Regions from separate parts of the Bradyrhizobium sp. Unk1 genome, predicted to be linked through region 3. Evidence: predicted binding sites of a transcription regulator. Region 3 holds the regulator's gene; each other region holds the start of a gene.
The links. The regulator PhoB, encoded in region 3, activates phosphate uptake and scavenging genes when phosphate is short. The targets are predictions, from matches to a motif close to TGTCATNNANCTGTCAT.
Positions count from the first base shown of each region.

Region 1: AC5ZFO_RS32195 (DUF2794 domain-containing protein) is a predicted target of PhoB. The motif match lies at 2,434-2,450, and genes of this name have one in related genera.
Region 2: ugpB (sn-glycerol-3-phosphate ABC transporter substrate-binding protein UgpB) is a predicted target of PhoB. The motif match lies at 1,292-1,308, and genes of this name have one in related genera.

Region 1 is NZ_JCAMOP010000030.1:75,660-79,842, reverse strand. It holds gene acnA (aconitate hydratase AcnA) at 1-924, shown strand, start outside; gene AC5ZFO_RS32200 (DUF1223 domain-containing protein) at 1,144-1,920, shown strand; gene AC5ZFO_RS32195 (DUF2794 domain-containing protein) at 2,514-2,885, shown strand; gene AC5ZFO_RS32190 (GNAT family N-acetyltransferase) at 3,032-3,562, opposite strand; gene AC5ZFO_RS32185 (Bax inhibitor-1/YccA family protein) at 3,887-4,183, opposite strand, start outside.
Region 2 is NZ_JCAMOP010000003.1:267,371-271,553, reverse strand. It holds gene AC5ZFO_RS05445 (CaiB/BaiF CoA transferase family protein) at 1-1,141, shown strand, start outside; gene ugpB (sn-glycerol-3-phosphate ABC transporter substrate-binding protein UgpB) at 1,362-2,678, shown strand; gene ugpA (sn-glycerol-3-phosphate ABC transporter permease UgpA) at 2,727-3,608, shown strand; gene ugpE (sn-glycerol-3-phosphate ABC transporter permease UgpE) at 3,608-4,183, shown strand, end outside.
Region 3 is NZ_JCAMOP010000037.1:42,071-46,253, reverse strand. It holds gene argF (ornithine carbamoyltransferase) at 1-60, opposite strand, end outside; gene AC5ZFO_RS35545 (aspartate aminotransferase family protein) at 60-1,268, opposite strand; gene AC5ZFO_RS35540 (GcrA family cell cycle regulator) at 1,725-2,237, shown strand; gene phoB (phosphate regulon transcriptional regulator PhoB) at 2,340-3,047, opposite strand; gene phoU (phosphate signaling complex protein PhoU) at 3,062-3,778, opposite strand; gene pstB (phosphate ABC transporter ATP-binding protein PstB) at 3,790-4,183, opposite strand, start outside.

The sequences.
Region 1 (4,183 bases), on a different contig from region 3:
AAGGAGATCAACGCCTTCATGAAGAAGTTCGTGACCGCGTCGATCTTCAAGAAGAAGTATGCCGACGTGTTCAAGGGCGACACCAACTGGCGCAAGATCAAGACCGTCGAGAGCGAGACCTATCGCTGGAACATGAGCTCGACCTATGTGCAGAACCCGCCCTATTTCGACGGCATGAAGAAGGAGCCTGAGCCGGTCACCGACATCGTCGAGGCGCGCATCCTCGCCATGTTCGGCGACAAGATCACCACCGACCACATCTCGCCGGCCGGTTCGATCAAGCTCACCTCGCCCGCCGGCAAATATCTCAGCGAGCACCAGGTGCGTCCGGCCGACTTCAACCAGTACGGCACGCGTCGTGGCAACCATGAAGTGATGATGCGCGGCACCTTCGCCAACATCCGCATCAAGAACTTCATGCTGAAGGGCGCTGACGGAAATATCCCGGAAGGCGGTCTCACCAAGCACTGGCCCGACGGCGAGCAGATGTCGATCTACGACGCCGCGATGAAGTACCAGCAGGAGCAAGTGCCGCTGGTGGTGTTCGCCGGTGCCGAATACGGCAACGGCTCCTCGCGCGACTGGGCTGCGAAGGGCACGCGCCTGCTCGGCGTCCGCGCCGTGATCTGCCAGAGCTTCGAGCGTATCCACCGCTCCAACCTGGTCGGCATGGGCGTGCTGCCGCTGACCTTCGAGGAAGGCACCTCCTGGTCCTCGCTCGGCCTGAAGGGCGACGAGAAGGTCACGCTGCGCGGCCTGGTCGGCGAGCTGAAGCCGCGCCAGAAGCTGACCGCGGAGATCGTCTCCGGCGACGGTTCGTTGCAGCGCGTTTCGCTGCTTTGCCGCATCGATACGCTGGACGAGCTCGATTACTACCGGAACGGCGGCATTCTGCACTACGTGCTGCGCAAGCTCGCGGCCTAAGCGCGAATTTGTGAACGGTGGCTCACCGCGACGTGAGTAGAAGGTTAAACGAGGGCGGCCTATCACAAGGCCGCCTTCGTGCGTTGCGACAACGCCTCCGATGGCTCCGGCCGGCGGAAAACCTCGCCCTGGACGGTTGAATGTACGATGCCCGTAAGACTACGGTGACCATCAGGCGATAGGATATTCCCCCCACGCGTGCGAGGTGTGACGTTCAACATGACTGCAATGATGGCTTCTAATCTGGTTTCGCGCTGGTCCGGTGCACTCTGGTCGGGAGCGCTCGGCATCTGTGCCATCGTCGCCGTCATCCGTCCCGCCGAGGCTGATCCCCGCGCCGTGGTCGAGCTCTTCACATCGCAGGGCTGCTCGTCCTGCCCGCCCGCCGACCAGGTCATCGGCGATCTCTCCAACGACCCGTCGATCATCGCGCTGAGCATGCCGATCGACTATTGGGATTATCTCGGCTGGAAGGACACGCTTGCGGATTCGCGCTTCTCGGCGCGGCAGCGCGCCTATTCGCGCATGCGCGGCGACCGCGAGGTCTATACGCCGCAAGTCGTGGTCAATGGTTCGACGCATGTCATCGGCAGCGATCGCGTCGGCATCGAGAGCGCGATCGGCAAGACCGACAAGGGCACGGGCGTGATGAGCGTGCCGGTGACGATGTCGCTTGCCGGCAAGCAGATCAACGTCTCGGTGGCGGCGAGCAAGGAGTCGGCGGTCTCGCACGGCGAGGTCTGGATCTGCTCGATCACGAAATCGGTGCCGATCGCAATCAGCCGCGGCGAAAATCGCGGACAGCAGATCACCTATCACAACGTCGTGCGCAACCTGCTCAAGGTCGGCGACTGGAATGGACGTCCGGAAAGCTGGACGGTGCCGTTGGAAAATCTCACGCGCGACGGCGTCGACGGCGCTGTGGTCTATGTCCAGGACGGCAGCCGTGAGAAGCCGGGTGCGATGCTCGGCGCAGCCTACACGTCGCTCCACTAGATCCGATTATCCCTTTAGCGCCGCACTCAATCTAACTCCTCATGGTGAGGAGTGCGCCCTCGCGCGCAGTCTCGAACCATGAAAGGCCCGCTGCTGAAACTCGGCCTCGATCCTTCGAGACGCCGCTTCGCGGCTCCTCAGGATGAGGGGAGAGTGTGTTCGCGCTGACACGAGAGAGAGAGCGTTGGTAGGTCGTGCCGCAAACGTCCCGACACAAACCAAAAAGGACCAACTTGCGTTGGCCCTCCTTGTCGCGCGTACAGACCCGATCCCGACGGCCCCGGGGGGCTGGGGGCTGAGGAATCCGGAACCGAAAGGACCGGGTCAACGCACATAGGTCTTTTCGCAATGCAGGGCGGCAGGCGCTTGGCGGAAAAGCGGCGATATCAAGATTCCTTCTAACGATCCCGTGACGGTTTGCCGCGACAGAGTTCCACTCCTGCGTGTGCTCCGTTTCGCACCCGATTCAATGAGTTGAGTGAAGAGCCCCTTGCGGCGGGGAACAGTTGGCGCGATCATGCAACTGTCATGATCCGCGGTTCCGGGGACGGTCTTCGCGGATGCGGTCATGCCGCGAGATGAGGAGGCGCTCGATGAGTCTGACGCCGGAGGATGCCGATCCGAGCGAGCAGCGCGCAGTGGCGCGCCCCGCCGCTGCGAATGCCCAACCCAACCGGGTGACATTCAACCGGCTGGAACTAAACCGCATCCTCAACCTTTACGGCCGCATGGTCGCCGACGGCGAGTGGCGCGATTATGCCATCGACTTCCTGAAGGACCGTGCGGTGTTCTCGGTCTTCCGCCGCGCCTCGGAGGTGCCGATCTACCGCATCGAGAAAGATCCGCGGCTGGCGCGCAAGCAGGGCATGTACAGCGTGATCTCGGCGACCGGCCTGATCCTGCGCCGCGGCCACGAGCTCGAGCGCGTGCTGCTGGTGATCGATCGCAAGCTGGCGGTGGTGTAGCCGCACGAGCGGTGCCGTAGGGTGGGCAAAGGCGCAAAACGCCGTGCCCACGTCCTTTCCCTGTCGTCGCAAATGGTGGGCACGCTTCCGCCTTCGCTCTCCGAGCTACGGCGGACAAGTCGCTTTGCCCACCCTACGAGACTGTCCTACTTGGTTGGCACGGTGCTCGCGCCCTCGCCGAGGTCGCGTTGCATCATCACCGTGTCGAGCCAGCGGCCGAATTTCAGGCCAACATTGGGATGCGTGCCGATCATCTTGAAACCGCCGCGCGTGTGCACGCCGATCGAACCGGCATTGGCGGAATCGCCGATCACCGCGATCATCTGGCGGAAGCCGCGCGCCTCGCATTCGGTGATCAGCCGCTCCAGCAGCAACGAGCCGATGCCGCGGCGGTGGAACGAGGGATCGAGATAGATCGAGTTCTCGACCGTGAAGCGGTAGGCCGGCCGCGGCCGGTAGGCGCCGGCATAGGCATAGCCGGCGACGCGGCCGTCGAGGATGGCGACGAAATAGGGATAGCCGCCGTCGATCAATGCGCGGTAGCGGCGCGTCATCTCGGCGAGGTCGGGCGGTTCCAGCTCGAACGTCGCCGTGCCCTCGCGAACGGCCTGCTGGTAGATGGCGGTGATGGCGGGAAGGTCGGCCTCAATGGCGGGCCTGATCTCAGGTGCGGACATGGGAGGAAGATTAGAGCCTTCCCGAGACGGCTGGAAGGGGGCGAAGCCGCCTCGCCGCCGTCATTGCGAGCGCAGCGAAGCAATCCAGAAATGCGCCCGCGGAGGGTCCCTGGATTGCTTCGCTGCGCTCGCAAGGACGAGGAGAGAGGTGACGCTCGTAGCCCGGATGAAGCGCAGCGAAATCCGGGGCCGTCGTATCCGCAGATAGGCCTGTCCCGGATTGCGCTTCGCTTCATCCGGGCTACGGGCGTGCGGCGCATCCCGGCCCAAACAAAAACCCCGGCCTCTCGGCCGGGGTTCGTATCCGTTCCCTCGTCGAAGCGCTTAGTCGCGCTGGCCGAGGAGCTGCAGGAGCAGCGTGAACAGGTTGATGAAGTTCAGGTACAGCGACAGCGCGCCGGTAATGGCCGCACGCTCTGCGATGTCACCGCCGGCCGAGGCGTAGCCGTAGATGTAGTCGTTCTTCAGCCGCTGGGTGTCCCAGGCGGTGAGGCCAGCGAACACCAGCACGCCGACCACGGACACGATGAACTGCAGCATCGAGCTCACCAGGAACAGGTTGACCAGGCTCGCGATGATGATGCCGATCAGGCCCATGAACAGGAACGAGCCCATTCCGGT
Region 2 (4,183 bases), on a different contig from region 3:
TGGCGGTCCCTACTGCACCCAGATCCTCGCCGACCACGGCGCCGACGTGATCAAGGTCGAGCCGCCCGCCGGCGACGAGGTGCGCGACTGGGGCCCTCCGTTCCATGAGGAAGACGCGGCCTATTTCATCGGCATCAACCGCAACAAGCGCTCGATCGGCCTCGACCTCGCCTCCGAGGGCGGCCGAATCGTGCTGCTCAAGATGCTGGAGACCGCCGACGTCCTGATCGAGAATTTCAAGCCGGGCACGCTGGAGAAATGGGGCATCGGCAACGATGTGCTCAGCAAGAAATTCCCGCGCCTGGTGCATTGCCGGATCTGCGGCTTCGGCGCCGACGGTCCGCGCGGCGGCAATCCCGGCTATGACGCCATCATCCAGGCCATGACCGGCATGATCGCGGCGACCGGTTCGCCCGAGAGCGGTCCGATGCGGATCGGCGTGCCGCTGGTCGACATCACCACCGGCCTCTATGCGGCGATCGGCATCCTGATGGCGCTGTCGGAGCGACAGCGCTCTGGGAAAGGCCAGTTCCTGGAGACGACGCTGTACGAGACCGGCCTCGCCATCATGCATCCGCACACCGCGAATTATTTCATGCACGGCAAGCCGCCGTCGCTCACCGGCAACGAGCATCCCAACCTCGTGCCTTACGCGATCTTCCCGACCAGGACCGACAACATCTTCATCGGTGTCGGCAATGACGGCACCTTCCGCAAGCTTGCCAAGGAGATCGGCAAGCCCGAGCTCGGCACCGATCCGCGCTTTGCCCGCAACAAGGACCGCATCGCCAATCGCGAGGCGCTGCGGGCCGAGTTGGCCGCCGTGTTCAGCCAGCACGAGGCCGAGCCGCTGTGCAATCGTCTGCTCGCCGCCGGCCTGCCCGCAGGTCCCGTGCAGAAGATCGACCAGGCGTTGACGAACGCGCACACGATCGCCCGCGGCGATGTCATCGAGAAGGACTGGTACAAGGGGGTGGCCTCGCCGATCCGGCTCGATCGCAGCAAGCCGAGCCTGCGCCGTCTGCCGCCGAAATTCAGCCAGCACTCGGCGGAGGTGCTCGGCGAGTTCGGCTACTCCAAATCGGAGATCGACGCGATGGTCGAGCAGGGCACCGTCTGCGGCCCCGAGCGCAAGCGCTAAACGCCCTCGCCGCCTCACCCGAGCAAATGCCGCACTGCGGCGCGGGCACGCATGTGCACCGCGAACGGAGGAGGCTGCGCGCTCGGCATTCGCCTATTTGACGGCTTCCCTTTTGGCCGCGCTTGCTGCTTTCGTTTCTCCCGCTTACACAGTCATGTGAACGTCATATGGCGCTGCTAGCGCAAGCGCTTCTTTTTGACGGCCAAGGGAGGTTTACTTGATGGCTCTTCGACACTTTGGGGCGGCTGCCGCAGTTGCGATCACGATCGGCATGGGCGCATCGCCGGCCTTGGCCGTGACCGAAATCCAGTGGTGGCACGCGATGACCGGCGCCAACAACGACGTCATCGTCAAGCTCGCCACCGACTTCAACGCCTCGCAGACCGACTACAAGGTGATCCCGACCTACAAGGGCAACTATCCCGATACGATGAACGCCGGCATCGCGGCGTTCCGCGCCGGCAACGCCCCGCACATCATGCAGGTGTTCGAAGTCGGCACCGCGACCATGATGGCCGCGACCGGCGCCGTAAAGCCCGTCTACAAGCTGATGGCCGAGGCCGGCGAGAAGTTCGACCCCAAGATCTACCTGCCCGCCATCACCGGCTACTACTCGACCTCGAAGGGCGAGATGCTGTCCTTCCCGTTCAACTCGTCGTCGACCGTCATGTGGGTCAACCTCGACGAGCTCAAGAAGGCGAACGTCGATATCCCCAAGACCTGGCCCGAAACGTTCGAGGCCGCCAAGAAGCTGAAGGCTGCGGGTCATGACACCTGCGGCTTCTCCGGCTCCTGGGTCACCTGGGTCAATCTCGAGCAGCTCTCCGCCTGGCACAACGTGCCGCTCGCCAGCAAGGCCAACGGCCTCGACGGTTTCGACACCGTGCTCGAGTTCAACGGCCCTCTCCAGGTCAAGCATCTCGAAACCCTGGTCGAACTCCAGAAGACCAAGACCTACGACTATGCCGGCCGCACCAACACCGGCGAAGGCCGCTTCACCTCCGGCGAATGCCCGATCTACCTGACCTCGTCGGCGTTCTTCGGCAACGTCAAGGCGCAGGCCAAGTTCAACTTCACCGCCGTGCCGATGCCTTACTATCCGGACGCCAAGGGTGCGCCGCAGAACTCGATCATCGGCGGTGCCTCGCTCTGGGTCATGGGCGGCAAGTCGGCCGAGGAATACAAGGGCGTTGCGAAATTCCTGACCTTCCTCTCGGACACCGATCGCCAAGTCTACATCCACAAGGCCTCGGGCTATCTGCCGATCACCAAGGCGGCCTACGCCAAGGCGAAGGAAGAAGGTTTCTACAAGGATCAGCCCTATCTCGAGACCCCGCTGCTCGAACTGACCAACAAGGAGCCGACCGAGAATTCGCGCGGCTTGCGTCTCGGCAATATGGTTCAGCTCCGTGACGTCTGGTCGGAAGAGATCGAGCAGGCGCTGGCCGGCAAGAAGACCGCCAAGCAGGCGCTCGACGCCGCCGTCGAGCGCGGCAACACGATGCTGCGTCAGTTCGAAAAGACCGCCGTCAAGTGAGGCGATGAGCGGCAGGCCGGTAAGCCGGCCTGCCGCTCAGCTGACATCATGCAAAAGCAAGCCATTTTCCAGTCAAAGCTATTGCCCTACGCGCTGGTTGCGCCGCAACTCGCGATCGTCCTGATATTCTTCTACTGGCCTGCGCTGCAGGCGGTCATCCAGTCCTTCCTGCTCCAGGATGCCTTCGGTCTCTCGAGCACCTTTGTCTGGTTCGAGAATTACATCGAGCTGTTCAAAGACCCCGCCTATTTCGAGGCGGTCGTCCGTACGTTCGTCTTTTCGTTCGCCATCGCCGTCTCGTCGCTGTCCTTCGCGCTCTTGCTCGCCGTGATGGCGGACAAGCCGCTGCGCGGCTCAATGCTCTACCGCACGCTGCTGATCTGGCCCTATGCGGTGGCGCCGCCCGTGGTCGGCGTGCTCTGGATCTTCATGCTGCATCCCTCGCTCGGCGTGCTGTCGCGCTATCTGCGCGGCCTGGGTGTCGACTGGAATCCGCTGCTCGACGGCAACCAGGCGGCTGGGCTGATCATCCTCGCCGCGGCGTGGAAGCAGATCTCCTATAATTTCCTGTTCTTCCTCGCCGGCCTGCAAGCCATCCCCCGAAGCGTGTTCGAGGCCGCCGCGATCGACGGCGCCCGTCCGATGCGCCGGTTCTGGACCGTGACCTTCCCGCTGCTGTCGCCCACGATCTTCTTCCTGCTGGTCGTCAACATCGTCTACGCCTTCTTCGACACCTTCGGCATCATCGACACCATGACCCGCGGCGGTCCCGGCACATCGACGGTCACGCTGGTCTACAAGGTCTATTCCGACGGCCTGCTCGGCGGCAATCTCGGCAGCTCCGCGGCGCAGTCGGTGATCCTGATGGTCATGGTGATCGTGCTGACGGGAATCCAGTTCCGCTTCGTCGAACGCAAGGTGACCTACTGATGGTCGAAGAAGAGGGCTTTCGGCGCTACGTCGCCCACGCGATTCTCTGGATCGGGATCGCGATCGTCGCATTCCCGGTCTACATCGCGATCGTCGCCTCGACCCAGGACAACGCCCTGATCGCGAACGGGCAGATGTCGCTGCTGCCGGGCGGCCATTTCTTCGAGGTCTACTACAAGACCATCTTCGTCGGCACGAGCGGCTCGACACGCGAGCCCGTCGGCAACATGATGCTGAACTCGCTGGTGATGGCGCTGGCGATCGCGATCGGCAAGATCGCGATCTCGATCATCTCGGCCTATGCGATCGTGTATTTCCGCTTTCCGTTCCGGATGGCGATCTTCTGGATCATCTTCATCACGTTGATGCTGCCGGTCGAGGTGCGCATCTACCCGACCTACAAGATCGTCGCCGATCTGCACATGCTCGACAGCTATGCCGGCCTCGCGCTGCCGCTGATCGCGTCGGCCACCGCGACGCTGCTGTTCCGCCAGTTCTTCATGACCGTGCCGGACGAGCTGCTGGAGGCCTCGCGCATAGACGGCGCCGGCCCCTTGCGCTTCTTCTGGGATACG
Region 3 (4,183 bases):
CTTGAGCTCCGACAGCGGGAGCTCGTTGATATCCAGAAAGTGCTTCGGGGACTTGCTCATCAGCTTGCCGCCCGCTTGGTCTGACTGGACGAGATCGCGGCGCAGGCGCGTTCGAGCCGACCGACGCTGTCCTCGATTTCGGCTTCGGTGACGATCAAGGGCGGCAGGAAGCGCACGACATTGTCGCCGGCGCCGACCGTGAGCAATTTCTCGTTGCGCAGCGCCGCGCCGAGATCGCCTGACGGCACCACGGCCTTGATGCCGATCAGAAGGCCTTCGCCGCGCACTTCGCTGACGATGTCAGGATAACGATCGATCACGGAGGCGAGCTTCTGCTTGAGCAGCAGCGACATCTTCTGCACGTGATCGAAGAAGCCGGGCTTGAGCATGACGTCGAGCACGGCGTTGGCAGCCGAGATCGCGAGCGGATTGCCGCCGAAGGTCGAGCCGTGCGAGCCGGGCCCCATGCCGGCAGCCGCGTCCGCGGTCGCCAGCACCGCGCCGATCGGGAAGCCGCCGCCAAGCGCCTTGGCCAGCGACATCACGTCAGGCGTGACGCCGGTGCGGCGATGCGCGAACAGATCGCCGGTGCGGCCCATGCCGGTCTGCACCTCGTCGAACGCGAGCAGCAGACCCTTCTCGTCGCAGAGCTGGCGCAACGCCCTCAGGAAGGCGGGCGTTGCCGAACGCACGCCGCCCTCGCCCTGGATCGGCTCAATCAGGATGCCGGCGGTCTGCGGACCGATCGCCTTCTTGACGGCTTCGATATCACCATGCGGGACCTGGTCGAAGCCGTCCATCGGCGGGCCGAACCCCTCGAGATATTTTGCCGAACCGGTCGCGGCGAGCGTTGCCAGCGTGCGGCCGTGGAAGGCGCCTTCGAAGGTGATGATGCGGTAACGTTCCGGATGCCCCTTTGAGAAGTGATGATGGCGGACCAGCTTGATCACACCTTCCAGCGCTTCAGCGCCGGAATTGCAGAAGAACACGAAGTCCGCGAAGCTTTCATTGCACAGACGCGCGGCAAGCTTCTCGCCGTCCGGGCTCTGGAACAGGTTCGACATGTGCCAGAGTTTGGTGGCCTGCTCCTGCAACGCCTTGACCAACGCAGGATGAGCATGGCCGAGCGCATTCACCGCCACGCCCGAGGTGAAATCGAGATAGCGATCGCCGTTGGTCGCAATCAGCCAGCAGCCTTCGCCGCGCTCGAAACCGAGGTCGGACCTGGCGAAAACGGGGAGCAAGTGCGGCGCTGCGCTGTTAGTCATGACGATCACTTGAATGTTGCGGACGGTGTGAGCGTGCATTGCGCAACGCACCATTGACCGGCCCGGAAAACGAAACGTGCCGCCTTTTAAGGGCGGCACGCACGACTATCTTATGCCTGGTGAAACCGGTGTCAATGCCGCCCGGAAAGCCTCGCGAAACGCAGAATCCGTAGTCTTGCGGTGTCGATTTTGCGTATTTCCGCCACGGAACATGTGGAAGCGAGTCGGCGGACTCTTGCGCGTGAGTCACGCCATATTGTAGCGTTTGGCTTGTCAGATACGACATCTCGTGCAGCAGTTCTGATCCTCTAAGTCCTCATGTACCGGCGTAAGCGTTCGGGCGCATCTGGCGCGCCCGGCGAGCCTTAAGGGATTCTGGCGGCACGGGTTTTTCGAAGCTTAGGCATTCGCCGTGCGGCCGCCAGGATGGCAGGCGCCGGCGAAGGAAAGGGTGCAATGACCGTTTTGACCTGGTCGGATGATCGCGTCGAGCAGCTGAAAAAGCTCTGGGAGGCCGGACTTTCGGCCAGCCAGATCGCCGCTGAACTCGGGAATGTGACCCGCAATGCCGTGATCGGCAAGGTGCACCGGCTCGGCCTGTCGGGCCGCGCCAAGAGCCCTTCATCGGCAGCGCCCCGGCCGCGCAAGGCGCGCCCCGCCCAGCACATGATGCGGGTGACCCGCCCGATCGCGCGCGGCAACACCGCGCTGGCGCAGGCCTTCGAGGTCGAGGTCGAGGCCGAACCGGTCACCTACGACAACGTCGTGCCGATGAGCCAGCGGCTGTCGCTGCTGGAGCTGAACGAGGCCACCTGCCACTGGCCGGTCGGCGATCCCTCGAGCCCGGATTTCTTCTTCTGCGGCGGCAAGGCGCTCTCCGGCCTGCCCTACTGCGCCCAGCACTCGCGCGTGGCGTATCAGCCCGCGGCCGATCGCCGTCGCGCGCCGGCGAAGCCGGGTCCGCGCTGAGTTAGCTCCAGACAACCTTGTCCCGGCACAGGGCTGGGACGATCGAGCAAGAAAAAAGCGCGCCACCCGGCGCGCTTTTTGTTTGCTGGCTTGCGGCGGACCCTACGCCTGCTCCGCCTTCGCAAAGCGATCGTCCAGTGCGTAGCCCGCGCCGCGGACGGTGCGGATCGGGTCCTGCTCGCGGCCGAGATTGAGCAGCTTGCGCAGGCGGCCGATATGGACGTCGACGGTGCGCTCGTCGATGTAGATGTCACGGCCCCAGACGCTGTCGAGCAGCTGCTCGCGCGAGAACACGCGGCCGGGATGCTCCAGGAAGAACTCCAGCAGGCGATATTCGGTTGGACCGAGATCGATCGGCCGGCCCGAACGCGCCACGCGGCGCTTGTCGCGGTCGAGCTCGATGTCGCCATAGGCGAGCACCGTGGCGAGCCGCTCCGGGCTGGCGCGCCTGAGCAGGCCCTTCACGCGTGCCAGCAGCTCCGGCACCGAGAACGGCTTGACGATGTAGTCATCGGCGCCGGTCGCAAGGCCCCGCACCCGCTCGCTCTCCTCGCCACGCGCGGTGAGCATGATGATCGGGAGCTGCTTGGTCTCGGGCCGGGTGCGCAGCCGCCGGCACAGCTCGATGCCGGAGAGGCCCGGCAGCATCCAGTCGAGCACGATCAAATCGGGGATGTGCTCCTTGAGGCGGGTGTCGGCATCGTCGCCGCGCATCACCGTCTCGACGTCATAGCCGTCGCCTTCGAGGTTGTAGCGGAGAAGCTCGGTGAGAGCTTCCTCGTCCTCAACCACCATAATGCGTGCGCCCATGGTGTCGTCGCTCCTTAAGTGTTCGGGACCGTCGTGGCGAAGGTCGTCATGTCGCCCTTCGGCCGCTTGTCGGTGATCGCCTGGCCCTCGATCATGTAGAACACGGTCTCGGCGATGTTGGTGGCGTGGTCACCGATGCGCTCGATGTTCTTGGCGCAGAACATCAGATGGATGCAGAACGAGATGTTGCGCGGATCCTCCATCATGTAGGTGAGGAGCTCGCGGAACAGCGAGGTGCAGATGGCGTCGACTTCCTCGTCGCCCTTCCACACCGCCATCGCCGCCGGCAGATCGTGCGCGGCATAGGCATCCAGCACCGACTTGACCTGCTGCTGCACGAGGTCGGTCATGTGCTCCAGGCCGCGGAACAGCTTGAGCGGATGGAAATCGGTCTCCAGCGCCGCGACGCGCTTGCCCATGTTCTTGGCGAGGTCGCCGATCCGCTCGAGATCGGTCGCGACGCGCATGGCGCCGACGATCTCGCGCAGATCCACCGCCATCGGCTGGCGGCGCGCGATGGTGAGCACGGCGCGCTCCTCGATCTTCTTCTGAAGCGCGTCGAGCTCGGCGTCGATGGTGACGACACGCTGGCCGAGCGCGACGTCACGGCGGATCAGCGCGTCGACGGAATCGACGATCATGCGCTCGGCGATGCCGCCCATCTCGGCGACCAGGCGCGTGAGCTCCTGGAGGTCGGTGTCGAAGGCCTTTGCGGTATGTTCAGAACCCATGTTCCGTCTCCTCAGCCGAACCGGCCGGTGATGTAATCCTGCGTGCGCCGGTCGGTCGGCGACGTGAAGATCTTGCTGGTGTCGTCGAACTCGATCAGCTCGCCGAGATACATGAAGGCGGTCTTGTCGGAGACGCGCGCCGCCTGCTGCATGTTGTGGGTGACGATCGCGATCGTGTAGTTCTCGGACAGCTCCTGGATCAGTTCCTCGACCTTCGCGGTCGAGATCGGGTCGAGCGCCGAGCAGGGCTCGTCGAACAGGATCACCTCGGGCCGCACCGCGACCGTGCGGGCGATGCAGAGGCGCTGCTGCTGGCCGCCGGAGAGCGACAGGCCGGAGGCGTTGAGTTTGTCCTTGACCTCGTTCCACAGCGCGCCGCCGCGCAGCGCCTTCTCGACGCGGTCG